3 regions of the Kerstersia gyiorum genome follow, and region 1 is predicted to be linked to each of the others. Evidence: predicted binding sites of a transcription regulator. Region 1 holds the regulator's gene; each other region holds the start of a gene.
The links. Region 1 encodes FNR, which switches genes on or off when oxygen is low (the NO sensors DNR and NnrR bind a similar motif). Its sites were predicted from a motif close to TTGATNNNNATCAA; they were not measured.
Positions count from the first base shown of each region.

Region 2: a site for FNR is predicted at 6,008-6,021, ahead of adhP (alcohol dehydrogenase AdhP). Genes of this name have one in related genera too.
Region 3: a site for FNR is predicted at 1,589-1,602, ahead of ACEW7X_RS14730 (universal stress protein). Genes of this name have one in related genera too.

Region 1 is NZ_CP169556.1:2,547,508-2,557,441, reverse strand. It holds gene ACEW7X_RS11210 (RluA family pseudouridine synthase) at 1-519, shown strand, start outside; gene pgeF (peptidoglycan editing factor PgeF) at 507-1,274, shown strand; gene ACEW7X_RS11200 (PHA/PHB synthase family protein) at 1,376-2,998, shown strand; gene phbB (acetoacetyl-CoA reductase) at 3,159-3,896, shown strand; gene phaR (polyhydroxyalkanoate synthesis repressor PhaR) at 3,958-4,521, shown strand; gene fnr (fumarate/nitrate reduction transcriptional regulator Fnr) at 4,710-5,444, opposite strand; gene ACEW7X_RS11180 (PhoH family protein) at 5,621-7,471, opposite strand; gene ACEW7X_RS11175 (peroxiredoxin) at 7,605-8,072, opposite strand; gene ACEW7X_RS11170 (Mth938-like domain-containing protein) at 8,069-8,530, opposite strand; gene ACEW7X_RS11165 (DMT family transporter) at 8,956-9,861, shown strand.
Region 2 is NZ_CP169556.1:1,336,041-1,345,974, forward strand. It holds gene ACEW7X_RS05875 (VanZ family protein) at 294-656, opposite strand; gene ACEW7X_RS05880 (VUT family protein) at 968-1,531, shown strand; gene ACEW7X_RS05885 (hypothetical protein) at 1,528-1,977, shown strand; gene ACEW7X_RS05890 (sigma-54-dependent Fis family transcriptional regulator) at 1,974-4,130, opposite strand; gene ACEW7X_RS05895 (aldehyde dehydrogenase family protein) at 4,377-5,903, shown strand; gene adhP (alcohol dehydrogenase AdhP) at 6,079-7,107, shown strand; gene ACEW7X_RS05905 (ABC transporter ATP-binding protein) at 7,370-9,250, opposite strand; gene ACEW7X_RS05910 (YoaK family protein) at 9,335-9,934, opposite strand, start outside.
Region 3 is NZ_CP169556.1:3,362,865-3,372,798, reverse strand. It holds gene ACEW7X_RS14735 (AmpG family muropeptide MFS transporter) at 1-550, shown strand, start outside; gene ACEW7X_RS14730 (universal stress protein) at 621-1,511, opposite strand; gene gdhA (NADP-specific glutamate dehydrogenase) at 1,865-3,214, opposite strand; gene ACEW7X_RS14720 (exodeoxyribonuclease III) at 3,618-4,415, opposite strand; gene pyrE (orotate phosphoribosyltransferase) at 4,755-5,435, shown strand; gene ACEW7X_RS14710 (sigma-70 family RNA polymerase sigma factor) at 5,750-6,235, shown strand; gene ACEW7X_RS14705 (FecR domain-containing protein) at 6,228-7,232, shown strand; gene ACEW7X_RS14700 (TonB-dependent hemoglobin/transferrin/lactoferrin family receptor) at 7,366-9,909, shown strand.

The sequences.
Region 1 (9,934 bases):
CTGGACAAGGATACCTCGGGCCTCTTGGTTGTGGCGCGCAATGAACTGGCGCAGACGCACCTGGTGCGGCAACTGCAGGCGCGAACTATGGGGCGCGAATACATGGCGCTGGCGCATGGCTGGGTGGCGCGTGACGGTACCGTGGACCGAGCGATCGGCCGCGACCGGCGGGTGCCGGTCCGCATGGCGGTGGACAGTCCCGTGGCGCCCAAGCCCGCCGTGACACATTATTCCGTTGTGGCGCGTGGCAAGGTGGAAGCGCTGCCGGTCACGGAAGTGGTATGTCGGCTGGAAACGGGCCGCACGCACCAGATCCGTGTCCACCTCGCCAGCCTGGGGCATCCCTTGCTGGCCGATGAAATTTATGGCGGCCGCACTGTAGGGGGCGCGCAGCGGCAGATGTTGCATGCGCGCGCGTTGCGCTTCGAAGACCCGGCAGGGCATGGGCTATGCCAATGGCAGGCGCCGGTGCCTGCCGATATGCAGCAAGTCAGGGAGACAATCGAATGGGACGAGTAGACCGGGCGGGTTTGCCGGTAGTGACAGCGCCGGATTGGCTGGGCGCTGCAGCGTTCACGACCACGCGCCAGGGGGGCAGCAGTGTTGCGCCTTTTGACAGCCTTAACCTGGGTGCGGCGGCGGGCGATGATGCCCAGGCCGTGGCGCGCAACCGCAATCGCCTGGCAGCTGCGCTGCCGGGAGCGCCGGTATGGCTGCGTCAGGTGCACGGAATACACGTGCATGATGCCGACGCCGATGCGCAACCGGGCACGGCGGAACCTGAGGCTGACGCCGCGGTAACGACCCAGGCCCGCCGTGTCCTGGCGATTCTTACGGCAGATTGCCTGCCTGTCGTCATTGCCGAGGCGCATGGCAAGGCGCTGGGGGCAGCGCATGCGGGCTGGCGTGGCCTGGCCGGTGGCGTGCTGGAGGCCACATTGGCAGCGCTGCGGCAGAAATGTCCGGACCCGGTGGGCTGGCGCGCCTGGATCGGCCCGGCGATAGGGCCGGCGGTGTTTGAAGTGGGCGAAGAAGTGCGGCACGCCTTCGTGTCGGTGGATGCCGTGGCTGCCGATGCCTTCCAGCCCCGTCCCGGCACGCCGGGCAAATGGCTGGCCAATCTGCCCGCGCTGGCCGAGCGTCGCCTGCGCTTGGCGGGTGTGGAAGTCGTGGCGCAAAGCGGCGAATGTACATTCAGCGACACGCAGGCGTTTTTTTCCTACCGGCGTGATGGAATGACAGGCAGGCAGGCGACGTTGGCCTGGCTGCCCTGATACCGGCGACAGGTGCGTGCTGCGCTGCCGCATTGACAGCCCTGGCGGGCGCAGGCAACATCGGGCAAGCAGTGAGACGATAGGGAGTCGATGTGGGCGGAATGAAGGCAGCAGCGTCAGATTCAGTACCGGTTTTCTGTCCGCCCGAGGCGTGGCAGCTCATGCAACAAGAGTTCATGGATGCCTATCGGCAAGTGCTGCAGGCCTGGCAATCAGGTAGCCTGCCAGCGTTGCGTGACCGGCGTTTCAGTGCCCCGGCCTGGGCCGAGAGCCAGCAGCACCTGTTGCTGGCCCATTTGCATGTGCTGGCCGAGCAAACATTGACGCGCATGGCGCGTTCGGCAGACATGTCCGCCGAGATGCGCGAGCGGCTCGAATTCAGCCTGATGCAGTGGCTGGAGGCCAGCGCTCCTTCCAATTTTCTTGCCCTTAACCCGGATGTCATCCGCCGCGCCAGCGAAAGCGCGGGGGCGAGCCTGGCACGCGGTATGGAAAACCTGCTGGCCGATGTGCGGCGTGGCCGCATGCTGCAAAGTGATGAAAGCGCTTTCGAACTGGGCCGCAATCTGGGTGTGAGTCCGGGGGCCGTGGTATATGAAAATCCGCTGTTCCAGTTGATCCAGTACGAGCCGCTGACGCCGCAGGTGCATGCGAGGCCGCTGGTCATCGTGCCGCCTTGTATCAACAAGTTCTATATTCTGGACCTGCGCCCGGAAAATTCGCTGGTTCGGCATGCCGTCGCGGCGGGCCATACGGTGTTCATGGTGTCCTGGCGCAATCCACAGCCGGACGACGCAGACGCAGAACAGCTGTCCCTGGCGCGCTGGGATGATTACGTTGAAGAAGGCGTATTGCGCGCGCTTGCCGTCGCGGCCGACATCAGCCGCCAGGAGCAGGTCAATGCGCTGGGCTTCTGTATCGGCGGCACCTTGCTGGGCGCTGCGCTGGCAGTGGCGGCGGCCCGGGGCCGGCAGCCGGTGGCGGCGCTGACCCTGTTGACCACCATGCTGGATTTTCGCGATGTTGGCGTGCTGAAGGTGTTTGTCGACGAGGCTCATGCCGCGCTGCGCGATGCGGCACTGGGGCAGGGCGGGCTGTTGCGCGCTGCCGAGCTGAACACGACTTTCGCTTTTTTGCGGCCGCGCGAGCTGGTGTGGTCGTATTTCGTGTCGAACTATCTGAAGGGTGATATGCCACCGCCCTTCGATCTGCTGTACTGGAACGCCGACGGTACCAACCTGCCGGGGCCGTTCTTTACCTGGTACTTCCGCCAGGCCTATCTGGAAAACCGTCTGTGCGTGCCCGGTGCGCTGGAAGTCTGCGGCGAAGCACTGGACCTGGGGCTGGTGGACGTGCCGGCTTATGTCTATGCATCGCGCGACGACCATATCGTGCCTTGGCAGACCGCCTATGCCAGCCTGGAGGCATTGCGCGGCCCGACCCGCTTCGTATTGGGCTCTTCCGGTCACATCGCCGGTGTCGTCAATCCGCCTGCCGGCAGTCGACGCCAGCACTGGACGCTGGAAGCAGGGGATTATCCGGCCGATCCGGGCCTATGGCTGCAGGCTGCGACGCAGCACGCAGGCAGCTGGTGGCCGGACTGGTTGGCGTGGCTGGCGCCGCATGGCGGCCGCCAGCGGCGTGCGCCCCAGAAACTGGGAAATACCCGCTACAAACCGCTGGAACCTGCACCGGGACGCTATGTGATGGTCAAGGCTGAATAGGCTCACATCACAAGCAGGACACAGAACAAAGGAGGCGGTGCGGCATCCAGGCCGGGCTTCGTTGCGGGGCCATGCAAGTACCGATACCGCCAATGCCGATTTTGCGGCAAGATGCTCTTGATGGGGCGGAAAGCTGCCGCGCAAGGAGAGGAGAGACAAAATGACTCAGAAAATCGCGTATGTCACCGGAGGCATGGGCGGCATTGGCACTGCTATCTGCCGGCGCCTGGCGCGCGACGGGTTTATCGTCGTGGCAGGATGCGGCCCGAGCCGGGACTGGCAGCAATGGCTCGATGAGCAGCAGGCCGACGGCTTCAGCTTTCATGCATCGGTCGGCAATGTGGCCGATTGGGACTCCACCGTGGCCGCGTTCGAGAAAGTGCGTGCCGACCTCGGTCCTGTCAGCGTCCTGGTCAACAATGCTGGCATCACTCGTGATGGCGTGTTTCGCAAGCTCAGCCGCGAAGACTGGATGGCAGTCATCAACACCAACCTGAACAGCCTGTTCAACGTGACCAAGCAGGTTATCGAGGATATGGTAGGCAGCGGCTGGGGGCGTATCATCAATATTAGTTCGGTCAACGGCCAGAAGGGCCAGTTTGGCCAGACCAACTATTCCACGGCCAAGGCCGGCCTCCATGGATTCACCATGGCGCTGGCCCAGGAAGTGGCCAGCAAGGGGGTGACGGTGAACACGGTTTCCCCCGGCTATATCGGTACCGAAATGGTGCGCGCCATACGTTCCGACGTGCTGGAAAAAATCGTTGGAACTATCCCCGTGCGCCGCCTGGGAACCCCGGAAGAGATCGCTTCCATGGTGTCCTGGGTTGCCTCGCCCGATGCGGGTTTTGCCACCGGGGCGGATTTTTCCGTCAACGGCGGTCTGCATATGGGGTAGAGCCTAGCCGTCCGGCGCCTTTCCAGGGCGCCGCAGTAAATGATGTTATATCGGGATTGCCATGACTCAAGCCAAGCCAGCCGAGGCAGCACAACGCCTCATCAAGAAGTACCCCAATCGCCGTCTGTATGACACGCGAACCAGCACCTACATTACCCTGGCTGACGTCAAGCAATTGGTCATCGCCAGCGAGGCTTTTCAGGTGGTGGATGCCAAGACAGGCGAAGACCTGACGCGCAGCATCCTGCTGCAGATCATCCTCGAAGAGGAAAGCGGCGGCATGCCGATGTTCTCAGCGCCCGTGCTGGCGCAGATCATTCGCTTCTATGGTCACGCCATGCAAGGCATCATGGGCTCGTACCTGGAGAAGAACCTGCAGGCCTTCATGGAAATCCAGGAACGCATGGCCGAGCAGTCGCAAGGCTTGTACGGCAAGCAGTTCGGTCCGGAGGTCTGGGCCCAGTTCATGAATGTGCAGGCGCCCATGGTGCAGAGCATGATGAACAACTATATCGAACAGAGTAAAAACCTGTTCGTGCAGATGCAGGGCCAGATGCAGGATCAGGCCCGCAATCTTTTTTCCACCTTCCCGTTCCCGCCGGGGAGCAAGGACGAGCAGCGCTAGGTCCGTACCTTCCAGACAGGAAAATGCAGTACCGGAAAAGGCAGCGTTCGCGCTGCCTTTTTTCCAGCAATTCTCCGGCTGGGGAATGCTGGCGCACCGGCAATGACAGCGGCCGCGCCAGGTCTACGCAGCGCCATAGGCGAAGGCATTGGGGGCGGCGGGCTGCGCCAGCCCCGCTGAGACGGGATTCAGACCGCGTCTTTTTCCTTTTCGATCAGCTTGTGCAGCTTTTCCTTGTCGAGCAACTGCACCTGACGCTGGTTGACGCGTATCAGTTCCTCGCGTGCAAAGCGCGAGAACAGCCGGCTGACGGTTTCGAGTGTCAGGCCCAGGTAGTTGCCGATTTCCTCGCGGCTCATGCGCATGACGAACTCGGTCGAGGAATAGCCCAGCGCCGACAGGCGCGTGGAAAGGTTCAGCAAGAAAGCCGCGAGGCGTTGTTCGGCCCGCATGGAACCCAGCGCCATCAGCATCTGGTGCGAGCGCGAAATTTCACGGCTCATCAGGCGCAACACCTGCTGCTGCAGGCTGGGCAGGTGGCGGGCCAGATTGTCCATGTCTTCCAGACGGATGACACAGACTTCGGCGTCTTCCAGCGCCACGGCGGTGGATACGTGGTGGCCTTCGATCATGCCGTCCAGGCCGACAATTTCCCCGGGCAGGTGGAAGCCTGTGATCTGGAACTGTCCCTGGGCATTTTCGATCTGGGTCTTGAGCGTGCCGATGCGCACGCTGTAGATCGCAGTGAGAGGCTCGTTCAGCGTGTACAGCGGCTTGCCTTTCTCGATACGAAGCCGTTCCTTGATCAGGCCATCGAGCTTGGCGACGTCATGCGTACTCATGCCTATCGGCAGGCAGACATGGCCCAGCATGCAACTGGAACAGTGCACGGCTTCGGACGGTAGGAGTACTCGTTTGGCCATTGTTGGGAGGAATAAGGATGGGGTCAGAAAAGCTGGGGCAGCCGAGCAAACAGTGCCGGGGCCAGCCCGGATTCCGCTTGATGATTTAAAGGATTGTAAATGACTTTGCGCAAGGACATGCAAACTGGCCGGCCAGCTACGCCAGGGGCAGCAGGCCGGCCAGGGGCAGGGCGGCTTTACAGAACGTCGCCGGCGTAATCGGCCAGGCGCGAGCGTTCGCCGCGTTGCAGTGTGATGTGGCCGGCATGGGGCCAGCCCTTGAAGCGGTCCACCACGTAGGTCAGGCCGGAACTGCCTTCGGTCAGGTACGGGGTGTCGATCTGCGCGATGTTGCCCAGGCAAACGACCTTGGTGCCGGGGCCGGCACGGGTCACCAGGGTTTTCATCTGCTTGGGCGTCAGGTTCTGCGCTTCGTCGATGATGAGGTACTTGTTGAGGAAGGTGCGGCCACGCATGAAGTTCAGCGATTTGACCTTGATGTGCGAGCGGATCAGGTCCAGCGTGGCATTCTGGTTCCAGTCACCGCCATTGGTGCCGCTGGTGGAGTGCAGCACTTCCAGGTTGTCGTCCAGCGCGCCCATCCAGGGTTGCATCTTTTCTTCTTCCGTGCCGGGCAGGAAACCGATGTCATCGCCCACGGGCACGGTGATGCGCGTCATGATGATCTCGGTGTAGCGCTTGGTTTCCAGCACCTGCGCCAGGCCGGCGGCCAGCGCCAGCAGGGTCTTGCCGGTACCGGCCTGGCCCAGCAGCGACACGAAATCGCAGTCCGGGTCCATCAGCAGGTTCAGGGCGAAGTTCTGTTCACGGTTGCGTGCCGTGATGCCCCAGACATTGTTCTTGCCGTGCGAATGGTCGCGCAGCGTCGCCAGGACGGCAGTCTTGCCGCTGACTTCCTTGACGCGCGCATGCAGCGGCAGGGCGCCATCCAGGAACACGAACTGGTTGACGGTGAACTGGCTGCACAGCGGGCCATGGACGCGGTAGTAGGTCGTGCCTCCCTGCTGCCAGGATTCGATGTCCTTGCCGTGCTTGTTCCAGAAGTTCTCGGGCAGTTGCAGCAGGCCGGTATAGAGCAGGTCCGAATCTTCCAGGACCTGGTCGTTGAAATAATCTTCCGCGTTCAGGCCCAGGGCACGCGCCTTCAGGCGCATGTTGACGTCTTTGGACACCAGGACGACGGGTTGCTCGGGGCGGCTGTCCTGCAGCGCCTTGAGCACGCCCAGGATCTGGTTGTCGGCCTTGGCCACCGGCAGCGAAGGGGGCAGCGCGCCTTCCATGGAGGTGGTCTGGATCAGCAGTTTGCCGCTGGCGTCCTTGTTGCCCAGCGCGTTGAGCGCCATGCCTTGGGTGATGTCGGCGGTCACGTCCATCATGGCGTCCAGCGAACGGCTCACCTGGCGGGCATTGCGCGCCACTTCCGACATGCCCTTCTTGTGGTGGTCCAGCTCCTCCAGCGTCATCATGGGGAGGTAGACGTCATGCTCCTGGAAGCGGAACAGGCTGCTGGGATCGTGCAGCAGCACATTGGTGTCCAGCACGAACAGCTTGCGTGGCTCGTCGGCTACGTGGCGGCCGCGGCGGCGCGAGCGGGTGGTCGATGGCGTGACAGCTGACGGCGCAGCCTGTACGGGGACGGCGGCAGGCGTGACAGGCACGGCTGGTGCCCCGGGTGCCGTGGCGGGCGGCGCAGCCTTGGCCACTGGTGCCGCATCTGCTGCAGCCGCGGGGATGGTGCCTTGCGCGTGCTGCCTGGCTTTTGCCGCAGGCGCCGCGCTGGCGTTTTCCGGTACGGCGGCAGGCGCTGCATGTGTTCTGGCCGTAGCCGGCTTGCGTCCGCCGGCTGGTGCGGCAGTGCTGGTGGATACTGTCTGTACGGGCTGGGCCGCCAAGGTTTCCTGTTCGTCGGCAATCGCCGGATGAACAATGGCGGGTTCAGCCTTGCGGGGGGACGGCCGGTAGGCCGGTGCCTTGGCGGGAGCTTCGAGAATCGTGGCGGGACGGACTGGCAGCTTGGGAAGAGGCATGAACAGTGGGCTCCGGGAAAAGGCGCACAGGGAAACGGTCAGGAAACGACGGGACTGGCAGAAGAGGCACTGATACTTGTTGTGTGGGGACTGGCGCAGGGAAGCTGGGCGCCGGCACAGGCCGGCATCCGCCTCAACCTATGCTTTGCGCGGCCTGCAGGACTTCATGAATGTGTCCGGGCACCTTGACGCCGCGCCAGGCCTGCACCAGCTTGCCGGTGGCGTCGATCAGGAAGGTGCTGCGCTCGATGCCGCGCACCTGGCGACCGTACATATTCTTCATCTTGATCACGCCGAACAGATCGCACAGCGTTTCGTCCGGATCGGAGATCAGCGGGAAGGGCAGCTCATGCTTGCCGGCGAAGTTCTCATGGGAGCGCAGGCTGTCGCGCGAGACACCGAAGACCAGGCAGCCGGCCTTGATGAAATCCGCATAGCTGTCGCGGAAGTCGCAGCTTTCCGTGGTACAGCCCGGGGTATTGTCCTTGGGGTAGAAAAACAGCGCTACGGCACGGCCGGCGCATTCGGACAGGCTGATGGGGCCTATGGTGCTTTCCGCGGTAAATGGCGGGACGGGGTGTCCGATCTGGATCTGGCTCATGATTGCGTTTCTCCGGTAGGAAGCAGCGCGACGATGACGCGCCGGCCTTCGGCCATCAGGATGTTGTAGGTGCGGGCGGCCGCCTGGGTGCCCATGACTTCGACGCCGACGCCGGCGCGCAGCAGGGGCAGCAACAGGCTGTGCGCCAGCATGCGCTGGCGCATGCCGGTACCGATCAGGAGGACTTCGGGAGAGTCAGGCGAGCGCCGCGGCACGGCGTCCTGTTCCGGTTCGTCGAGAAAGGCCAGGGGATTGGCGGCCGGGTCTTCCAGCCTGGCGGCCTGGCGCAGGTGCTGGGCGGCGATATCTTCCGGGCGCACGACCGGCCAGTGCGCGATTTCGCCTTCCGGACCGAAAACGACCGCATGGGTGTAGCGGACCTGGTTGATTTCTATGTAGTCGTCGCCATAGGCGGTGACGGTATTGAGGGATGTGGCGGGATCGGAATGCAGTTTCAAGCAAGGACTCCGTAAAGGGCGCCGCCAGGCCGGGGAATGAGCGTATGGCTTGGCGGTACAGCGCCCGGTGTCATTCTTGTTCTGATAATAGCGCAAACGCGGCGCAGGGTTTGGCAATCCATGCGCCGGTTTGTGACCATGCGTCAAAGCGCAGGTCGCGGCCCCGCCAGCGCGGGGACGGTGGTGGCATTGATAATGCGGTGGCTGGGCGACTGATCGCGGCAAGGGGTCGGAAAATGGCTGGATACATTGTGTCATTAGGGGCCGGAAGGCCTGCCCGGCGGGCGTATCATCCAGGCGTCCGGCATGCTTCCGGCCGTGATCGGCCAGAGACATGCGGCGGAGCGGCGCACCTTTGCGCGACTCCGTTTTCCCGCTTCTGCCGCGCTGGTTCGGCGGTGCCATCCCTCTTTATCACAACGCATATGGAACTCTCCTGGCTCTGGATCCCCATCACGATTGCCGCCGCCGCTTTTCAATCCGGGCGCAACGCCGCTCAGCGCAGCCTGACCGGTACCCTGGGCACGCTGGGGGCGACCCAAGTGCGTTTCCTGTTCGGTTTTCCCTTTGCCTTGCTGTTTCTGGCCGTTGTATTGGCCTGGGAAAGGTTGCCGCTGCCCGGCGTGAACCTGGCATTCCTGGCGTATATCGTGGCTGGTGCCGTGACGCAGATCGCTGCAACGGCCTTCATGCTGGCGGCCATGAAAGCACGTTCATTCGTCACGGTGACGGCATGGATCAAGACGGAACCGATTCAGGTTGCCCTGTTCGGCATGGCGGTGCTGGGTGATCCGCTGTCCTGGCTGACCCTGGGCGCGATCCTGCTGGCTTCCGCGGGCGTGGTGCTGATGTCGCGCATCCCCGCTGGCGCCATGGCTGGCGGCGGATCGGTGCGGCCCATCTTGCAGGGGCTGTTCTCGGGGTCGATGTTCGCCATCTCGGTCATCTTCTTCCGCGGCGCCATCCTGCAGATCGGCTCAGGGTCGTTCGTGCTGGATTCCACCTGGGCGCTGGTGTGGTCGCTGGGCGTGCAGGTGCTGTTGCTGATGGCCTGGATGATCTTGTTCGATCGCCGTCTGCTGGTGGCATGTGCGCGGGCCTGGCTGCCTTCCATTCCCGGCGGTTTCCTGGGCGCAGCGGCGTCGCAATGCTGGTTTTTGGCATTTGCGCTGACCAGCGCTGCCAACGTGCGTACCCTGGGACTGGTGGAAGTGCTGTTCGCGCAGATGATTTCCCGCAGTTTCTTCGCACAGACGCCGACTCGCCGCGAAATGGCCGGTATCCTGCTGATTGTGGTCGGTGTGGCGCTGGTGGTCAGCCAGGCAAACTGAAACTCATGGACGTGGCTGGCCGGCCCTGACTGTCGGCCATGATTGCTGGTTTCGTGGGCCGGCGCAGAATGTA
Region 2 (9,934 bases), 1.2 Mb from region 1:
CAGGCCAGCGCCCCGAGGCCTAACTGCCAAGGCGTGTTCAATGGTGCGGGGGCCATAAAGCAGGCCTTATGAAGTCGGTTCCATGGGGGCGCTTTCATGAGGCGGCCTTCATCAGACAGACTCAATCAGGCTTGCCACACAGGCAGCAGGTAAAAAAGAAGGCGGTCCGGGCAATAAAAGCCGGATCGCCTTTTTGTTCTATTCTTGCCGCTTGCCGCTTGGGGCCGTAAGCCTGGGGGGGGGGGGAGCCAAAGCGTGTGCCTTGGGCTACGCCATGCCTGGTCGGAAAGTGTTCAGGCAACGTTGCTGCGGATGGGCAGTACCCAGCGCGTCAGCCAGGCCAGGACGACACCGGCAGCAGCGCCTATCGTATCGGCGATCAGGTCGGCCCATTCCCCGGCGCGTCCGAAGCTGGGCTGCACCAGTTCGATCAGGCCGCCGTACGCGACCGCACCGATGAAAGCGCGCAGCGCCCAGGCAGGGCGCGCCACGACAACAGGAAAGACCAGGGCAGCGAAGGCAAGGGCATGATGCACTTTGTCGCCGCCGGCCACGCGCGGCAGGGAACCAGGGGAGGCCAGCGTCAGGAAGCTGATGATGACCAGTAAGGCCAGGGTGGCGGCCAGCGCAAGTCTGTCGAGCGTTGATTGAGCCATGAAAAAGGAAGTCAGTAGCGGAAGCAGGGGACAGTAATAACGAGCCAGGCAGCCTGGGCGCATCGCGTCAGGAACGAGCGAACGGCCAGGCTGCCGGCAGACGGGCCAGCACAGACGGCTGGCCTGTGCCGGATCGTAGCATGAGGCCCGCCCAGGCCAGGGGCGGGATGGAATCTGGTTACAAGCCGGTGGCCGCAGGGCGCTTGCGCTAGAATGCATGTTCTGCGGCTTGGGCTCTCGCCCTCTGTCGCGCTGTTCCTGTTTCGCGCCGCGCCGGACCATTTTCCGGTGGCGGGCTAGGAGTCTCCATCATGTTGCGCGCCCTTTGGCTGGCTGCGTACGTTTGCGCCATTTTGCTGGCCAACGTATTTCTGGATAGCTTCATCGAGCTGCCCTGGTTCGGCCTGTTCAGTATCGGTTCCATTTTTTTCGCTGCAGTCTTCACCTTGCGCGACCGTCTGCATGGCTATGGCTTGCCGACGGTTTACGCGGCCATTGCCATGGCCTTGCTGGTCACGACCGTGTATGGACAGTTCATCGCCCATCTGGCCCCGCGCTTTCTGTTGGCATCCTTTGCCGCCGTGCTGGCTGGGGAGCTGGCGGATACTGCCATGTTCCAGCGCCTGCGTCATCGGCGCTGGCATGCCCGTGTTCTGGCCAGCAATGCCGTCAGCGTGCCGCTGGACAGTACCGCATTCACGCTGCTGGCGTTTGCCGGCGCCATGAGCGCCTATGACATGGCGCAGATCATCTATGCGGATGTCATCGGCAAGTTCCTGATTGCCGCAGCACTGGCCTGGCTGCCTTTCATGCAGATAGGGCGACGCCGCAGTGCGCCAGCCGCCATGCCTGTTTGCCCTGGAGATGCGTCATGAACGATCAAGCCGATGTGCAGGTTGACCATACCCTGGTTCCGTCTTCGCCTGGGGATTACCGGACGCCGGATACCGGCGCCGTGTTGAAGACCATCGCCAATCCTGCGCCCATGCTGCGTACCTGGCAGGAGCATGAACTGGTGCTGCCTGAACTATGCCCGGCTTCGCGCAATCCGGGCGCTGGTTCATGCCTGCGTATCCGCTATCGCAGCCGGACACGCTTTCTGGAGGTGTTCTCGCTGGGCGCTTATATCCGCGCATTCATCGGGCACCGGTTGGTTCGTGATGTGGAAATGCTGACCCAGGTGGTCGCGCGAGACTGCGCGCACGTGCTCGGTCACCAGGTAGAAGTCGAAGGCTGCTTTGTGCTGCCGGCCCTGGGCCAGACCGTGCGCACGCGGGTGCAGGCCGGACGCTTGCCGCGCACCGGAAAACGGCCGGCCTAGCGGGCGAAGCCCGGCCGCAAGGTGGCGCGCGGATGGCGCTCCAGGTAGCGGTAGATGGTGCTGCGATGGATGCCCAGGCGGCGCGCCGCCTGGGTGACGTTGCCGCTGCAGGCCGCCAGGGCCTGCTCGATCATGGTAATGGTGGCCTGGCGCAGGCCGCTGGCGCCGGTGGCCTGCACGTGGGATGCTGCCGCCGTGGCAGGGACGTCGACTTTGTCGGTCGTGGCTGGACCGCCGACCGGGCTGGGATTGAAGCCGGCGGCGGCATGTGGGGGAGCGCTTGGCGTTGCACCAGGGCCTGTCGTAGCGGGGCTGGCAGGCAGGACCGTGCTTTGCAGGAACGCAGAAACATCTTCGGCCCGGATGACGCTGCCCGGCGCACTCATCACGCTCAGGGTACGCAGGAAGGCATGCAGTTCGCGGTAGTTGCCGGGCCAGGCATGGGCGCTCAGGCGGTCCAGGGCGCTGTCATCCAGGGTCAGGGGCATGGCGTCGCCCGCTGTGGCGCGCAGCGCGCTGCACAGGTAGCTGCGCAAGTCCGGGCGTTCCCGCAATGGCGGCAGGTTCACGCGCAGATCGTGCAGGCGGTAGAAAAGGTCGTTGCGGAACTGTTCGGATTGCACCAGTGTGCCGATGTCGCGATGGGTCGCGCTGATCAGACCGAATTCCACCGGCACCAGCCGGTCCGATCCCAGAGGTTGCACGGCGCGTTCCTGCAGGGCGCGCAACAGGCGGGTTTGCAGGCTCAGCGGCATGTCGCCGATTTCATCCAGGAACAAGACACCGCCATCCGCTTCCCGTAGCCGGCCCCGGGCGCCGTTGCGGCGTGCACCAGTAAAGGCCCCGGCTTCGTAGCCGAACAGTTCGGCCTCGATCAGCGATTCAGGCAGGGCGCCGCAGTTCACGGCGACGAACGGGCCGTCGCGCCAGCGGCTCGCGGCATGCAGGCGGCGAGCATAAATTTCCTTGCCCGCACCTGTTTCCCCGTGCAGGAATACACCCAGGCCACCGTCAAAGGCGCGGCGCACTGCATCGAAACGTGACACCAATTGCGGGTCCAGCGCCAGGTCGGCAGACAGGGCCGGATGGCGGCGCGGTGTGACGGCTCGTTCTTCCTTGGCGGCGGGCGCCGCCGGTGTCGGCATTTGCTCCCGCTCGGCAGATGTGCTTTCCGTGCTGGATAAGGCCGCGTCCTGGCCGTATGTCGTTCGCGCCTCCGTGGGGGCGGGCTTGTACTGGCTGCTGTCGCTGCGGCTGCCGGCATTGTGGGCAGCGTTGCCAGCAGCCGGTAAGGTGCTGGCCACCCGTTTGCCGGTGCGAAACAGGCAGGCGTAGAAGCGTTCCCCCAGCGGCGAGCGCAATTCTGCGGCATCCTGCCCCAACTGGCGCCAGTCTCCGACCCACTGTTGCGCCGGTTGGTCGAGCAGGTCCTGCCAGGATGCCCGCAGCAGTGTCAGGGCCAGGTCATTGGCGCCGACGATATGGCCGTCGTCCAGCAGCAGCATGGCGCGTTCGGTGGATTCAAGCAGCGAAGGCTGGCGCTGGAATACCAGCAACTCGCGGCCGGCCAGGCTTTGCTGCATCATGCGGTTGGTGATGAGACGCGAGCACAGCGAGGCCAGCCCCAGTGCGTAGTCATGCAATTGCGATGCGGCGCCGGAAATGTCCAGCACCCCCATGCGGTCACCGCGCGGGGACCACACCGGGGCGCCGTGGCAGCTCAGGATGCGGTTGCAGTGCAGATAGTGTTCGGCGCCATGGACGCGTACCGGCGTGTTTTCCAGCAAGGCCGTTCCGATGGCATTGGTGCCTCGGTGCTGCTCGGCCCAGCTGACGCCGGGTTGCAGGGCCACGCTTTCGGCCTGTTGCAGGAAACTGGCGTTGCCTGCCGTCTGGAGGATGACGCCGGTGGCATCGGCCAGCAGCACAATGCCGGCATGGCGGCCCACCGTGTTGGAGAGCGTGTCGATTTCGGGTTGGGCTGCCTGCAGCAGACTGGCATGCTGGGCCAGGCGCACGTTCAGCTCGCCGCGCACCAGCATCACGGGATCCGGCTGCATATCGGATTCCCGCGCCATGCAGCGCTGCCAGGAACGCAGCACCGGCGCCGACGATGGCTCGGCTTGTGGTGCAGTGGCGAAATGGAACGTCATCTCTACAGCCTCCCCTGAAACAGTGTCGCATTCTGCGACAGTTGTTGTCGCGGAATGTGTTGCAGTGTCGCGGATTGCGGCGTTGCAGCCTGCCTGGGCTGCGGAACGTCATAAGCAAATTATGCCTTAAACCTGCGCATACGCTAGGGCGGAAAACGAGAAGCGTTTTCTGGCACGCTAATTGCTCATGTCTGTACAAGGGCGGCGCCGCATGGTGCGGTTCCGAACCGTTAAAGGAGAAGAGGCATGGATCTGTCAGATTTGAAGAAGCTGGGACTGGATGTCGAATTTCCGTTCAAGAAGAAGTATGAAAACTATATCGGCGGCAAGTGGGTGCCGCCGGTGGCAGGCAATTACTTCGAGGACATTTCGCCCATCACCGGCCAGGCCTTTACCAGTGTGCCGCGTTCCGACGCGCAGGACATCGAACTGGCGCTGGACGCCGCCCATGCGGCACGTGCGGCCTGGGGCCGGACGTCCGCTGCGGAACGTTCCAATATCCTGCTGCGCATTGCCGACCGCATCGAGCAGAACCTCGAGCGCCTGGCGGTCGCCGAAACCATAGACAACGGCAAGCCGCTGCGCGAAACCCTGGCGGCGGACCTTCCGCTGGCCGTCGATCACTTCCGCTATTTCGCGGGTTGCCTGCGCGCCGAGGAGGGCGCCATTTCCGAGATTGACAGCACCACGGTCGCCTATCACTTCAAGGAGCCCATCGGCGTTGTCGGCCAGATCATTCCTTGGAATTTCCCGCTTCTGATGGCTGCATGGAAACTGGCGCCGGCCCTGGCCGCTGGTTGCCCGGTGGTGCTCAAACCGGCAGAACAGACGCCGGCCTCCATCCTGGTGCTGGTGGAACTGATCGGTGAGCTGTTGCCCGCCGGCGTGCTGAATATCGTCAATGGCTATGGCAAGGAAGCCGGCGAGGCACTGGCCACCAGCAAGCGCATCGCCAAGGTGGCTTTCACCGGCTCCACGCCGGTCGGTCGCCACATCCTGCACGCTGCGGCGGAGAACCTGATTCCGGCGACAGTGGAACTGGGCGGCAAGTCTCCCAATATCTTCTTTGCCGACGTGCTCGACAAGGACGATGCTTTCCTGGACAAGGCGCTGGAGGGCCTGTCGATGTTCGCCCTGAACCAGGGGGAAATCTGCACGTGCCCGTCGCGCATCCTGATCCAGGAGTCCATCTACGAACGCTTCATCGAAAAGGCCATTGCCCGCGTGAAATCCATCAAGACCGGCAACCCGCTGGACCGCCAGACCATGGTGGGTGCACAGGTTTCCAAGGTGCAGATGGACAAGATCCTGTCGTACATCGACATCGGCCGCAACGAAGGGGCGGAATGCCTGATCGGCGGCGCGCGCAACGCGCTGCATGGCGGGCTGGAAGAGGGCTATTACATCAGCCCGACGCTGCTGCTGGGCAAGAACGATATGCGCATCTTCCAGGAGGAAATCTTCGGGCCGGTGGCTGCCGTCACCACTTTCAAGGACGAGGACGAAGCCATTGCCATTGCCAATGACACGTCCTTCGGTTTGGGGGCTGGCGTTTGGACACGCGATGGCTCGCAGGCCTACCGCGTGGGGCGCGGCGTGCAGGCAGGCCGCGTCTGGACCAATTGCTATCACCTCTATCCGGCGCATGCCGCCTTCGGAGGCTACAAGGAATCCGGCATTGGCCGCGAAACCCACAAAGTCGCTTTGTCGAACTATCAGCAGACCAAATGCCTGCTGGTGAGCTACAGCCCGAACGCACTGGGCTTCTATTAAGGCATGACAGCAGGCAAGGGTTCCCGGGGTTGCGGCCCCGGGGGCGCCCGCCTGCACGTGGTTTGCGGCATTGGAAAGCGCCGCAAATGACTGTGGCGGACGGCATGACGGGGATCAATGCGCCCCGTCGGGCTTTTGTCCATGATGGAGTCTGGTTTGTTCAAGGAGCTTATCCATGCAACGCACAATGAAAGCGGCAGTCCTGCGCACTTTCGGCCAACCCCTGCAGATTGAAGAAGTGGAAGTGCCGCGCCCGGGCCCGGGCGACATCCTCGTCAAGATTGAGGCTTGCGGCGTATGCCATACCGACTTGCACGCCGTCGAGGGCGATTGGCCGGTAAAGCCCAATCCGCCCTTCATTCCTGGCCATGAGGGCGTTGGCCACGTGGTGGCTGTGGGCCAGGGCGTGACGCACGTGAAGGAAGGCGACCGTGTCGGTATCCCGTGGCTGTATTCCGCCTGCGGTTATTGTGAACACTGCCTGGGCGGCTGGGAAACACTGTGTGAAAAGCAGCAGAATGCGGGCTACTCGGTCAATGGCGGATTTGCCGAGTATGCGCTGGCCAATGCGTCCTATGTCGGCCTGCTGCCGAAGAATGTCGACTTCATCGAAATCGCGCCCATCCTGTGCGCGGGTGTGACGGTCTACAAAGGCCTAAAGATGACCGACACCAAGGCCGGGCAATGGGTGGCGATTTCCGGCATTGGCGGCCTGGGGCATGTGGCCGTGCAGTATGCGCGGGCCATGGGCTTGAATGTCGCGGCAGTCGACGTCGATGATGAAAAGCTGGAACTGGCGCGCAAGCTCGGCGCCACGGTCACGGTCAATGCGCGCAATACCGACCCGGCAGCCTATCTGAAGCGTGAAGTGGGCGGCGTGCACGGCGCGTTGGTCACGGCAGTGTCGCCGATTGCATTCCAGCAGGCCATGGGGATGACGCGCCGTGGCGGCACGATCGCGCTGAATGGCCTGCCGCCGGGTGAATTTTCGCTCTCCATTTTCGACATGGTGCTCAACGGCACAACGGTACGCGGTTCCATCGTAGGGACCCGCCTGGACCTGCAGGAAGCCCTGGACTTCGCAGGCGAAGGCAAGGTCAAGGCCACCGTGGCCTCCGACCGCCTGGAAAACGTCAACGATGTGTTCGACCGCATGCGCAACGGGAAGATCAACGGCCGGGTCGTCCTTGACCTGGCTGCCTGACGGACGTCTATCCCCGGCGAGCGCTGGCGCAAGGCTAGTCGGCGCATCGGCGCTATGAGGCAAATGCCCCCGGCTATCCTGCACGGGGGCATTTTCATGATTTTTTCAGTGGATGTGCTGCACGGTGTGGTGGCGTGTATGGCGCCTTTGCTACCGCCTCGGGCAGCACGAAAGGGGCGGTGCCAAGTGCTTGGTGCCACGCCAGGTGATGGCTGAGACAGAGATGGCGATTGCCGGGCGGGATGCCCGGCATTGGCCTGTCTCAGGCGTCGCTGCTCTCGGTCGCGTCTATCGACTGCGCCACGAAGCCGCCGCTCTGGCGTTCCCACAGGCGCGCGTACAGGCCACCCTGGGCCAGCAACTCCGCATGCGTGCCGCTTTCGACGATATGCCCCTGGTTCAGCACGACCAGCCGGTCCATGCGGGCAATCGTGGACAGGCGGTGCGCGATTGCAATGACCGTCTTGCCGCGCATCAGTACGTCCAGGCTGTCCTGGATGGCCGCTTCCACCTCGGAGTCCAGCGCCGAGGTGGCTTCGTCCAGCACCAGGATGGGGGCATTCTTCAGCAGTACCCGGGCGATGGCGATGCGCTGGCGCTGTCCACCGGAAAGTTTCACGCCGCGTTCGCCAACATAGGCGTCCAGGCCCTGGCGTCCGTCGCCATCGCTCAGCTTGGGTACGAAGTCGGCCGCGCTGGCCTGTGCAAGTGCCTGGAGCAATTCTGCGTCGCTGGCGCCGGGGCGGCCATACAGCAGGTTTTCGCGGATGGATCGGTGCAGCAGCGAAGGCTCCTGGGTCACGATGCCGATCTGTTCCCGCAGACTGTCCTGCTGCACTAGCGCAATATCCTGATGGTCGACCAGAATGCGGCCGCCTTGCACGTCATAGAGCCTCAGCAGCAGGTTGACCAGTGTGGACTTGCCGACACCGGACGGACCGATCAGGCCGATTTTCTCGCCTGGCTTGATGTGCAGATCCACGCCTTGCAATACCGGGTGGCGTGCATCGTAATGGAACTGGACATGGTCGAAACGGATATCGCCCTGGGTCACCGTAAGCGGTTTGGCATCCGGGACGTCCACGACCGAGCGTGGCTGGGCGATGGTGCGCAGGCCATCCTGCACCACGCCGAAGTTCTCGAAAATACCGCTGACGACCCACATGATCCAGCCGGACATGGTATTGATGCGGATGACCAGCCCGGTTGACAGCGCAATGACCCCCAGCGAAGCCTGGCCGGTGTGCCAGAGCCAGATGGCAAGCCCCGCCGTCCCGGCGATCAAGATGCCGCTGAGGCTGGTAATCGCGAAATCCATGGCGGTGATCACGCGGCCGGACATTTGCGCCTTGGCGGTCTGTTCGGCCATGGCGCTCTGGGCATGCTGTTCTTCCAGGCGCGTATGGGCAAAGAGCTTCAGGGTGCTGATGTTCGTGTAACTGTCGACGATACGGCCCAGCAGCTTGGCGCGCGCGGCTGCGGAGGCGGCCGAACGGCGTCGCGCAAGCGGCACGAAATAGGACAGCATGCCGATGTAGCAGGCCAGCCAGAACAGCAGCGGCAGGGTCAGCAGCCAGTCTGCCTGAGCGAACAGATAGATGGCGCTGCCGGAATACACCACCATGCGCCACAGCGCGTCCACCATCTGCACCGAGGAATCGCGTAGCGCCAATGACGTTTGCATGATGCGGCTGGCAGTCCTGCCGGCCAAGTCATTCTGGAAGAAGGCCAGGCTTTGCCCCAGGACATAGCGGTGGTTCTGCCAGCGGATCATCGTGGTGAAGTTCGGATTGATGGTCTGGTGCACGATGAGGTTGTGCAGGCCGGATAGCACCGGGCGCACCAACAGCGCAATGATTGCCATGGTCAGCAGGGCAGGACCGTGTACCGAGAAGAAGTCTTCCTTGGGGGTGGACTGCGCCATGTCGACGATCTGGCCGATGAAGCTGAACAGCGCGACTTCTACCAGCGAACCGGCCAGGCCTACCACCAGCAACAGGGCGAACCAGTGCCAGACCTGTTTCAGGTAGAAGCGGTAGAACGCGCCGACGGAATCAGGCGGAGCGATATCGGGCGCGGGCCGGAACGGATTGATCAGGTCTTCGAAGCGTTTGAACAGGGACGGCTTGGTCTGTTTTGGCATGCGGTGCTCGGAAATGGGAAAACGGTTTGCGGCATGGCGGCGGCCATGCATGGCCCGCGACGGCCAGGGTTGCGAGTGACGCGCTCAGGGGCGCGATTCGGCTTGCGGTACGGCGGGCGGTTCTGGTTCGGCGGCGCTGTCAGGCGCCGCTGGCCCGGGGTGTTCGGGGTGCGGGTGGTAATGACGCACGCGCCAGCGCACGCGCAAGTCGCTCCAGAGCGGAGGCATGGCGAGCACCAGCAGGAAAAAAGCCAGCGGCAGCGTCATGGAGTAGCCCCAGGCCTGGAAGCCGAATGCGCCGGTCATGGCGCCGACCAGGAAGGATAGCAGCAGCTTGCTGTGCAGGACCAGTTTGGTCCGGTTGGCGACCACACGGCCCTGGCCGCGACCGGTGGCCTTGGGGCTATTGATATAGAACAGTTTGCCCAGCTCGATGCCGATGTCGGTCACCATGCCTGTCACGTGGGTGGTGCGGATGACGGCATTGGAGATTTTGGTGATGAGCGCGTTCTGCAGGCCCATCATGTAGCACAGCAAAACGACGGTGGGCGGTTGCAGGAAACTGACCTGGCGGGCGATCTGCGCGCCGATCAGGCCGAACAGCAAGAGCAGCCCGGCTTCCAGCAGCATGGGAATGGAATATTGCGAATGCAGGCGCCGCCGCCTGGCATAGTTGACCAGGAT
Region 3 (9,934 bases), 820 kb from region 1:
TGCCTCGGCGCTGTCCAATACTTTCCTGATTCGCCATGGCCAGTTCAATGCCGAGACGGTCGGGTGGGTCAACAACGTCCTGGGCATTGCTGCGACGGTGGTCGGGGCGGTGCTGGGCGGTGCCTTGCTGGCGCGGCTGCGGTTGTTCCGTGCGCTGCTGCTGTTCGGCGCCCTGCAAGGCGCATCCAACCTGGGCTATGCATTGATTGCCTGGTATCCGGGCGAGCTTGCGCTGATGGTGCCGGTCGTGGCGTTCGAGAATGTCTGCAGCGGGTTGGGTACGGCGGCATTCGTGGCTTTGCTGCTGGCCGTATGCGACGCTCGCTATTCCGCCACGCAGTTTGCTTTGCTATCGGCACTGGCCGCGATCGGACGCACTTATATTGCCGGACCCTTGACGCCGCCGCTGGTAGGCTGGTTGGGCTGGCCGGGGTTTTTCCTGCTGTCCGTGGCGGTGGCGGTTCCAGGCCTGTGGCTGCTCTGGCGGCGCAAGACCGAAATAGAGCACCTGGATACGCGGCAGGACCCGGAGTCGGGTGATCCGTCCTGAGATGAAAAAATCGCCGCCAGGCCTTGTAGCCCGGCGGCGATGTTACGCATGGCGCGTTATCCGGATGGGATCAGATTTCGTCGTCAGCGTCGTGGGGCTGGCGTACCACCAGTACGTCGCAAGAGAGATTTTCCAGCAGGCTGGCGGCGATGCTGCCGATGGCCGTGCGCAGGATGCCAGTCAGGCCGTGGGTGCCGACGGCAACCAGATCCACATGGTTCTTGTAGGCGTATTCGGACAGCAGCGAGACGGAGTCGCCGATTTCAATCAGGATTTCCGGACGCTGGCCGTCCTGCAGGCCGGCGGTGTCGTCCAGGAATTCCTCGCCGGTCTGTTTGGCAGCCTGGCGGAAACCGTTGATGAGCGTCTGGGTGTGCAGCACGCCGGTCGCAGTGGGCAGTTCCAGGGCGTGATAGAGCTTGAAAGGCGTGCCTGGTAACAGGTTCACCACGGCATCGACGGCGTGGCGCGAGCCTTCGGAGAAGTCTGTGGCGACCAGCACGTTGCGGTAGGGGTGGCGCGGACGCTCCTTGACCACCAGTACCGGAACGGGAATGTGGCGCACCAGTTTTTCCACCGTGGTTCCCAGCAGCAGGCGGCCCAGGGTTTCATCCCGGGCGACGCCGGCCACGACCAGTTCGGCCTGGGTTTCTTCTGCCACTTGCAGGATGACATCCAGCGCCTTGCCCTGTTCCACGCGGACTTTGATGTCCACCCCGCTTTCGGCCAGGTCATCAAGCAGACGGCGTTCGGCCAGGCTGCGGTGATCCGGCGCCAGCTTGCGCCAGGTGGGCGTGATTAATTGCGCCGTCAGGGACGGTTCGATGACGTGCAGGGCGACCAGACGTGCCTGGCGGGACCGGGCCAGCTGGACGGCGCGGTCCAGGGCTCGGTCACAGCGGGCGCTGAGGTCGGTGGTCAGAAGGATGGTGCGCTGCGGTGCAGCGTCGGAATGGGGCATGGAATTGTCTCCGGCAAGGGGGCCAAGCTGAACACGGGCTCTTGACGATATCATGCCGCGTCGGCGCAATCCGTGTTTTGACGTGTATCAAGCGCCAGGAACGCAGGGCGCAGTTCCGGCCCTGCCGGGCGTGAAAAATGGCCGGTAGCAGGCGTGGCTTTAGTTGCCAGATAAGTGAAACAGCCCCGCACCGGTAGTTCCGGTGCGGGGCTGTCTTGGTGCTATCCAGGGTGGGAACATGATGGCGGCGCGATGGCTCTGCCCCTGTCCCTATTTCATGATGCCTGATCGGCGCGCCCGGCGATATGCCAGGCTTGGTGTGGCAAGGCCGGCAGGGCCTTGCCGGGCCAGGATCAATACAGGCCTTGCTGCAACATGGCGTCGGCGACTTTGACGAAGCCGGCGATGTTGGCGCCATCCAGGTAGTTGACCTTGCCGGTCGTGTCGCTGGTGCCGTAGCGCACGCAGTTGGCGTGGATGTCGCTCATGATGGCTTGCAGGCGGGCATCGACTTCGTCGCGGGTCCAGGCCAGGCGCATGGCGTTCTGGCTCATTTCCAGGCCGGACACAGCCACGCCGCCGGCATTGCTGGCCTTGCCGGGTGCGTACAGCACGCCAGCTTCGATGAAGGCATGGGCGGCTTCCAGCGTCGAAGGCATGTTGGCGCCTTCGGCAACGCAGATCACGCCGTTCTTGATGAGCGTGCGGGCGTCTTCGATTTCCAGCTCGTTCTGCGTGGCGCAGGGCAGAGCCACGTCGACGACCACGCCCCAGGGGCGCTGGCCGGAATGGAAGGGCAGGCCGAAGCGTTCGGCATACACCTTCAGCGGCTGGCGTTCGACGTTCTTGATGTGCATCAGCGCCTGCAGTTTTTCCGGCGTGAAGCCTTCGGCATCGAACACGAAGCCCTGGGAATCGGAAACCGTCAGTACCCGGGCGCCGAGCTGCATGGCTTTTTCCACAGCGTACTGGGCCACGTTGCCCGAACCGGAGACCGCGACGCGCAGGCCGTCGAATGACTTGCCCTGGGCTTGCAGCATGTGCTGGGCGAAGTAGACCGTGCCGTAGCCGGTGGCTTCCGGGCGGATCAGGCTGCCGCCGAAGCTCAGGCCCTTGCCGGTGAAGACCGCGCCGGTCTGGTTGGAAAGCTTTTTCATCATGCCGGCCATGAAGCCGACCTCGCGAGCGCCCACGCCCATATCGCCTGCCGGTACGTCGGTATCGGGGCCGATGTGGCGGAACAGTTCGATGACCAGGGCCTGGCAGAAGCGCATGATTTCAGCGTCCGAGCGGCCCTTGGGGTCGAAATCGGAACCGCCCTTGGCGCCACCCATCGGCAGCGTGGTCAGTGCATTCTTGAAGGTTTGCTCGAAGGCCAGGAACTTCAGGATGGAGAGGTTCACCGACGGGTGGAAGCGCATGCCGCCCTTGAAGGGGCCGACAGCGGAGCTGTGCTGGATGCGGAAACCGCGGTTCACATGGACTTCACCCTTATCGTCGGTCCAGGAGATGCGGAACTGGATGGCGCGCTCGGGTTCGACCAGGCGTTCCAGCAGGCCTTGTTCGGCGTAACGAGGGTTGGCTTGCAGGAAGGGCCAGAGACTGGAGGTTACTTCTTGCACGGCTTGCAGGAATTCCGGCTGGTGCGGATCACGACGGGCGACTTGTGCCAGAAAATCGTCCAGGCTCTTCAAGGTCTTCAAAATGCGAGCTCCCTCTTGGGTAGGCGCAACAATTTGGTGCGCAAAATGGTGCAAAACGGTGCGAGAGACGCATTCTATTACCAAAAAAGGCTTTTGCGTGAATGACTTACGATAAAAATAAATGGGGACGGATTGAAATCAAAATGCCTGTTTTGCTAAAAACAGGGACAGTCTTTTGATAAAGACTGGTGCTGCTTGTTGCTGTTCGTTTGGAAATACGGAAAACCCTGTCATGACAATGCGTTGCGGGATTTCTCGGGGGGCGTTTGCCGTGTCTGAGCGCTGGCTGGCAAGAGCACGCAGGTGCTGGCGGAGCGGGAACGGACGGGAATGGGAGGGTTTGGGGCGGGCCAGCAGCCCGGAGACGCGCCGGCGCATGCAAGCGCCGGCGGAAAAGATGGCATCAGACCAGCGAAAAGTCGTAGTCGATGGTCAAGGGAGCGTGATCGGAGAAGCGTTCGTCCTTGTAAATGGACGCGGAACGGGCTTTTGCAGCGATGCCAGGGGTTGCGACATGGTAGTCGATACGCCATCCGACATTTTTGGCCCAAGCCTGTCCCCTATTGCTCCACCAGGTGTAGCATTCATCGGTTGTCTCTGGATGCAGACGCCGGTAGACATCGACAAATCCTTTTTCATCAATGACTTGTGTCATCCACTCGCGCTCTTCCGGCAGGAAGCCGGAGTTCTTGCGGTTGCCTTTCCAGTTCTTCAGGTCGATCTCATGGTGGGCGATATTCCAGTCGCCGCAGATGATGAACTCGCGGCCGTCTGCACGGTTTTCGTGCATGAGGGCATCTAGCCATGCACCGAAATGATCCAGGAACCGGTATTTGGCCTGCTGGCGTTCGTCGCCGCTGGAACCGGAGGGCAGATAGGCGCTGATGACGCTGAATCCGGGCCAGTCGGCGCGGATGATGCGGCCTTCACGGTCGAATTCCGGCGATTCCATGCCGGCCACCACCAGTTCCGCAGGACGCGACAAATACAGGCCGACACCGCTATAGCCTTTTTTCTCGGCGGCGTGGAAATGTCCGGAGTAGCCCGAGGGATGGCGCAGTTCATCCGTCAGGTCGGCATCCTGGGCCTTGATTTCCTGCAGGCAGACGATATCGGCGCTTTGCCGGGCGAGCCAGTCGGGCAGGCCTTTGCGGAAGGCGGAGCGTATGCCGTTCAGGTTGAGCGAGGTAATGCGTAGCAAGCCGTTATCCTTTTGTGCGGGTTGAGGGGAGAGGGCATCATTGGCCCCGGGTGGGGCAGGCAAGGGTGAAGAACTTCGGCCTAAAGGCCGAAGCTTCTCCGCCACGATATAGGCGCGCCTGCGGCGCCGTATGGATATTGCCTCGCTCGACCCCGGCCTGAAGTCCGGGGCTTGCGCTTAGGCACGTGGTCAATTTAACCGATGTCGTCACGCCAGCATGGGGTTTCCCGGTGCGCCGTCATGGCATGGAAAGCGCATCCGGTCGTTGGCAAGGCCGCTGGTTGGCCGGCAAATAGGGGATAATTGCGGTTTTCATCGCCTATCGCCGGTTTTTCTATCATGAGCACGACTTTCCGCACTGATTTCGTCCGTTTCGCCCTGGAAGAGGGTGTCTTGCGCTTTGGCAGCTTTGTCACGAAGTCGGGGCGGGTCAGCCCGTATTTCTTCAATGCGGGCCTGTTCAACACCGGCCGCAGTGTGGGCCGCCTGGCGGATTTCTATGCGCAGGCGCTGGAAGCGTCGGGCCTGGGCTACGACATGCTGTTTGGCCCGGCCTACAAGGGTATTCCGCTGGCGACCGCAACTTCCGTGGCGCTGGCCAGCCGTTCGGCCGCGCGTGGCGGCGACCTGGAAGTGCCCTTCGCCTACAACCGCAAGGAAGCCAAGGACCATGGCGAAGGCGGCGTGCTGGTAGGTGCGCCCCTGGCCGGCAAGGTGGTCATCATCGACGACGTCATTACGGCGGGCACTTCGGTGCGCGAATCCGTGGCCATGATCCGTGATGCCGGTGCAGAACCGTGCGCCGTGCTGATCGCGATGGATCGTATGGAGCGCGCCGGCAGTGATGATTCCCTGGCGCCGCATTCGGCGGTAGAGGAAGTACAGCAGCGCTATGGCCTACCCGTAATCAGCATTGCGTCGCTGGAAGATATCCTGTCGGTGCTGGCCGAGCGTGGCGAGATGGAAGCTTATCGTGCCGATGTGCTGGCCTACCGTGCCCGCTATGGCGTGACGGTCTGACGCCTGTCCGGGGTGTGGGGCGCGGGTGGATATCCATTCCCGCGGCCGCCATACCGGCTGGCCGGATTTTTTGCCGCCGCCCATGGTTCACCGATCAGGCGAGCCGGGTAGATTGCAGTGCAGTGGCACAGAGGCCATGGCTATCGCGGTGTTCGCGCCGCAGCCATGGCTTTTTGCATTGCGTCTCCGGCAGATAAGTGTGGCGTAGATGCGATAGGCGAGAGTTGCAAGCGTTCTTCAACATATAATTGAGACTGATTTACATTCGTTGACACGAATATCAGGAGCTTTACGTGCCCACGCCCGATCTGTCCATGCAGGCCTTGTACCGTGAACACCACCAGTGGCTGGTGGCGTTGTTGCGGCGCAAGCTGGGGGGCAACGTGGAAAACGCGGCGGATCTCGCCCAGGATACGTTCGAGCGGTTGTTGCGCGCACCGTCGCCGTCACTGATGCAAATCAAGGAACCGCGAGCCTACCTGACGACCGTGGCGTCGCGCCTGGCGGCTCAGTACTTCCGGCGCCAGGCGCTGGAGCTGGCCTACATGGAAGCCCTGGCTGCCCAGCCGGAGCCTAGCATGCCTTCGGTGGAAGAGCAGGCGCTGGTGCTGGAAGCCCTGGCCCAGGTCAGCCGGGTTCTGGAGGGCTTGCCCGAGCGCTCCCGCGCGGTATTCCTGCTGTCGCAGCTGGATGGCTTGAGCTACCCGCAGATAGCGGAGTCCATGGGTATCAGCATCAATATCGTGCAGAAGGCGATGTCCCAGGCGCTGCGCCATTGCTATCTGGCTGTCTATGGCTGAGCGCGCGCTGTTCGACCCCAGCGATGACCGCCGCGAAGTGCCGGAAGCCGTGCTCGATCAGGCTATCCACTGGGTGACCATTCTGCAATCCGGCACGGCTGGCGAACCGGAGCGCGAGGCCTGTAGGCGCTGGCGTGCAATGAGCGCGGACCACGAATTGGCATGGCGGCGCTTGGAAGGCTTGCGTGGAGACGTACAGCGCAGCGCCGCCGGCACGCCGGCACCCATGGCGCGCCAGGTGCTGGCCGGCGGCGCGCGTGCCAATGGCCGGCGCAAGGCAGTGAAATGGATGCTGGGCTCGGCCGGTACCGGCGTGTTGGCCTGGAGCGCACTCTGGCGCATGGATGCTGGCGTGACGACCTTGATGGCGGATTACCGTACCGGCACAGGCGAGCGCGAACACATTACCTTGCCGGACGGCAGCCGCCTGGTACTCAATACCGACAGCGCTGTCGATATCGACTTCGATGGCAGTCAGCGCATGCTGTCTTTGTTGCGCGGTGAATTGCTGCTGGAGACTGCCGCGGACAACCTGGGGCGGCCGATGCTGGTGCGCGCCGGGCAGATGGATATCCAGCCGTTGGGCACGCGCTTTGCCGTGCGCCGGTTCAACAGCGGCGATGTCAGGGTGGCTGTCCGTGAAGGCGCCGTGGCTTTGCGCCATGCCACACTGGCCCAGGCCCAAGTGGTGCACGCAGGGGAGCAGGGCAGGGGGCGCCCGGCGGGCTGGGATGCGATCCGGCCGTTTGAGGATATCTGCGACTCCTGGGAAGCGGGCATGTTGGTGGTCGAGCGCATGCCGCTGGGCGAATTCGTGGATGAACTCGGACGCTATCGTCCCGGCCGGTTGCGGTGTGATCCGGCAGTGGCCGGTTTGCAGATTTCCGGGGCATTCCCCCTGGCTGATACCGATGCGGTGCTGGCCAGCGTGGCCGCCATCCTGCCGGTGTCGGTACGCAGCATGACGCCTTATTGGGTCACGCTGGTGCCGCCGTGAACGACGTCAGAGTCATTCTTATTTGTAACTCAGTGTAAATAAGCGGCAGGTTTTCTTCTTTCGCGCATCAAGCCCATCAGAAGCAGCTCCTGTGAGCTGCCACAGGGCTGATACAGAAAGGGAAGACGCAGGCATGGCGCAGAAAATTTTGCCACCGGTGATGGCGCGGGCGGTGCTGTGGGCAGCATTGGTGCCGATGCTGGGCCTGGCCAGCGGGTTTGCGCTGGCCGATCAATCGGCGGGCGCTGCGGTGGCTGTGCGGCACTATGACATCGCGCCAGGGTCGCTAGACCAGGTGCTGGGCCGTTTCGGACGTGACAGTGGCGTGCTGGTGGCGATAGATCCGGCATTGACGCAGGGCTTGAACAGCCAGGGCCTGAATGGCGAGTATGGCGAACGCGCTGCGCTGGAGCGGCTCCTGACTGGCAGCGGCCTGGAGGCCGTGGCGGCACCCCAGGGCGGCTACCGTCTGCAACGCGTGCCCATGGGCAGGAATGATGGCGTTTCAGCGCTGGCCCCCGTGCTGGTGACGGCTGAACTGGACCGCGCCGCTGCCGTCTATGAAACCCCTGGGTCCGTGGCGGTGGTCACGCGCGAACAGATGGATCGCATCCCGGCGCGCAGCATTGGCGATGTGCTGGCCGATGTACCCGGTGTTTACTCAGTAGGCTCCCGCCAGGGCGGCGGGCTGTCGGTCAACATCCGCGGCATGCAGGACTTCGGCCGTGTCAATGTCATGATAGATGGCGCCCGCCAGAATTATCAGCAGAGCGGCCATGGCAGCAATGGCTCTGCCTATATAGACCCGGAATTGCTCGCCGGCGTGGACGTGTCCAAAGGCCCCAGTTCCACCACTGGCGGCGCTGCCGTCATTGGCGGGGTCGTGAATTTCCGCACGCTGGAAGCCAATGATCTCATGGTAGCGGACGAGAGTTACGGTGGCCAGGTCACGGCGACCACCGGCAACAATGCTTTTCATTTTTCCGGCAGCGCGGCTGTCGCGGCGCGGCTGGGCGAGGATGTTGATCTGATTGCGGCAGTCAGCCGCCGCAAGCTTGGCAGCTTCGAGCCGGGCAAGCACGGCGGGCTGGCCGACGATGCCTATGCGCAGCTGATCTGGCCGGGCTATATCCTGTCGCAGGAATACTGGTCGGGCCTGGCCAAGCTGGGTTGGCAGGTGGCGCCCGGCCATCACCTGAAACTCAGCTACCTGGGTTTTGAATCGCGTCGCGACCTGAGCCGGGAAAGCAGTGCGAACAGCCGCGTGCGCCGCGATACGCTGATCGGCAATTACCGCTGGACACCGGACAATCCGCATGTCGACCTGGCCGCCGCGCTGTACTACACCCGTACCCGGAACTCGGAACAGCGCGATGGCAGTGAACAGCTGGGCTATGGCGCCTACAACGTCCGCTATCAAACCAGCACGGTGGGCGGTTCGCTGGAAAATACCGCACGCTACGACCTGGGCGATTACGCGCTGTCCTGGCGGTTGGGCAGCGAATTCTTCCATGACTGGACCGATCCCGAGGCCCAGAGCAGCGATACCTCCCTGAGCGGGCAGCAGAACTACAACTCGGTCTGGTTTACCGGCAGTACGCCGGAAGGCAAGCGCACGGTGGCCAGCCTGTTCAGCGAAGCCACGCTGTCCTACCGCGAATGGCTGGAATTGACGGCCGGCCTGCGCTATGACTGGTATGGCCTGGAAGGCAATGGCAAGATCATGATCGGTGACATTGCCAACCCGCCGGGCGTGCGGCCGGGAACCACCTACGTGTGGACGGCCTTTGGCGTGAACCGTCATGCCAGCGCGGTGTCACCCCGGTTTTCCGCTGCGTTCAAGCCCTGGGAGCCCGTGCAATTGTTCGCGAGCTTTGGCAAGGGCATGCGTCCGCCGGCGATCACCGAAACCCTCATCGGTGGCGCACACCCCGGCAACATGATGCTTTATTACCCCAATCCCGGCCTGCTCGAAGAGCGGGCGACCAACTGGGAACTGGGCAGCAACCTGATCCTGGATGGCCTGCTCACGCCGCACGATAGCTTCAAACTGAAGGCGGCCTGGTTCGAGAACAAGGTGCGCAACTACATGGCCATGGCCGTGGTGAAGTCGCCGGATGGCAAATCCGGCGAGGGCACGTTCGCGCCGCGCGCCTATGTCAACCTGGACGACCCGTTCCGTTCGCGTGGGCTGGAGCTGCAAGCGGATTACGACGCCGGTGTCGTGTTCGCCGGGGTGTCCTATACCCACATGCTTGTCTATCCCGGTGATGGCGGCTATGACCCGTTCCCGCTGGGCAGCATGGTGGGTGAAGGCAGCACCTCGCTGGGCAAGCCTGGCGACGGCAATATCGGCTACATGCTGCCGCCCAGGAAGATGGCGTCGCTGACCATTGGCACCCGCTTGTTCGAGCGCCGCCTGACGCTGGGCAGCCGGATGCGCTGGCGTTCGCCGCAACGCTACCAGATTTCCGAGCAGTTCCAGGAAATCAGCGTGGCCAATGCTGCCAACGCGCAGATCGTCGATCTGTGGGCCAGCTATGAATTCAGCAAGGCGCTGACGCTGCGCATGGCGGTGGACAACCTGACCGACCGCAACTATTCCGAGATGAGCGGTGGTTCTTATTTCCTGGCACCGGGCCGCACGATCAGCGGCACCGTGTCCGTGCGTTTCTGAGCTTGCATTGCCGCGTTCCCTGGGG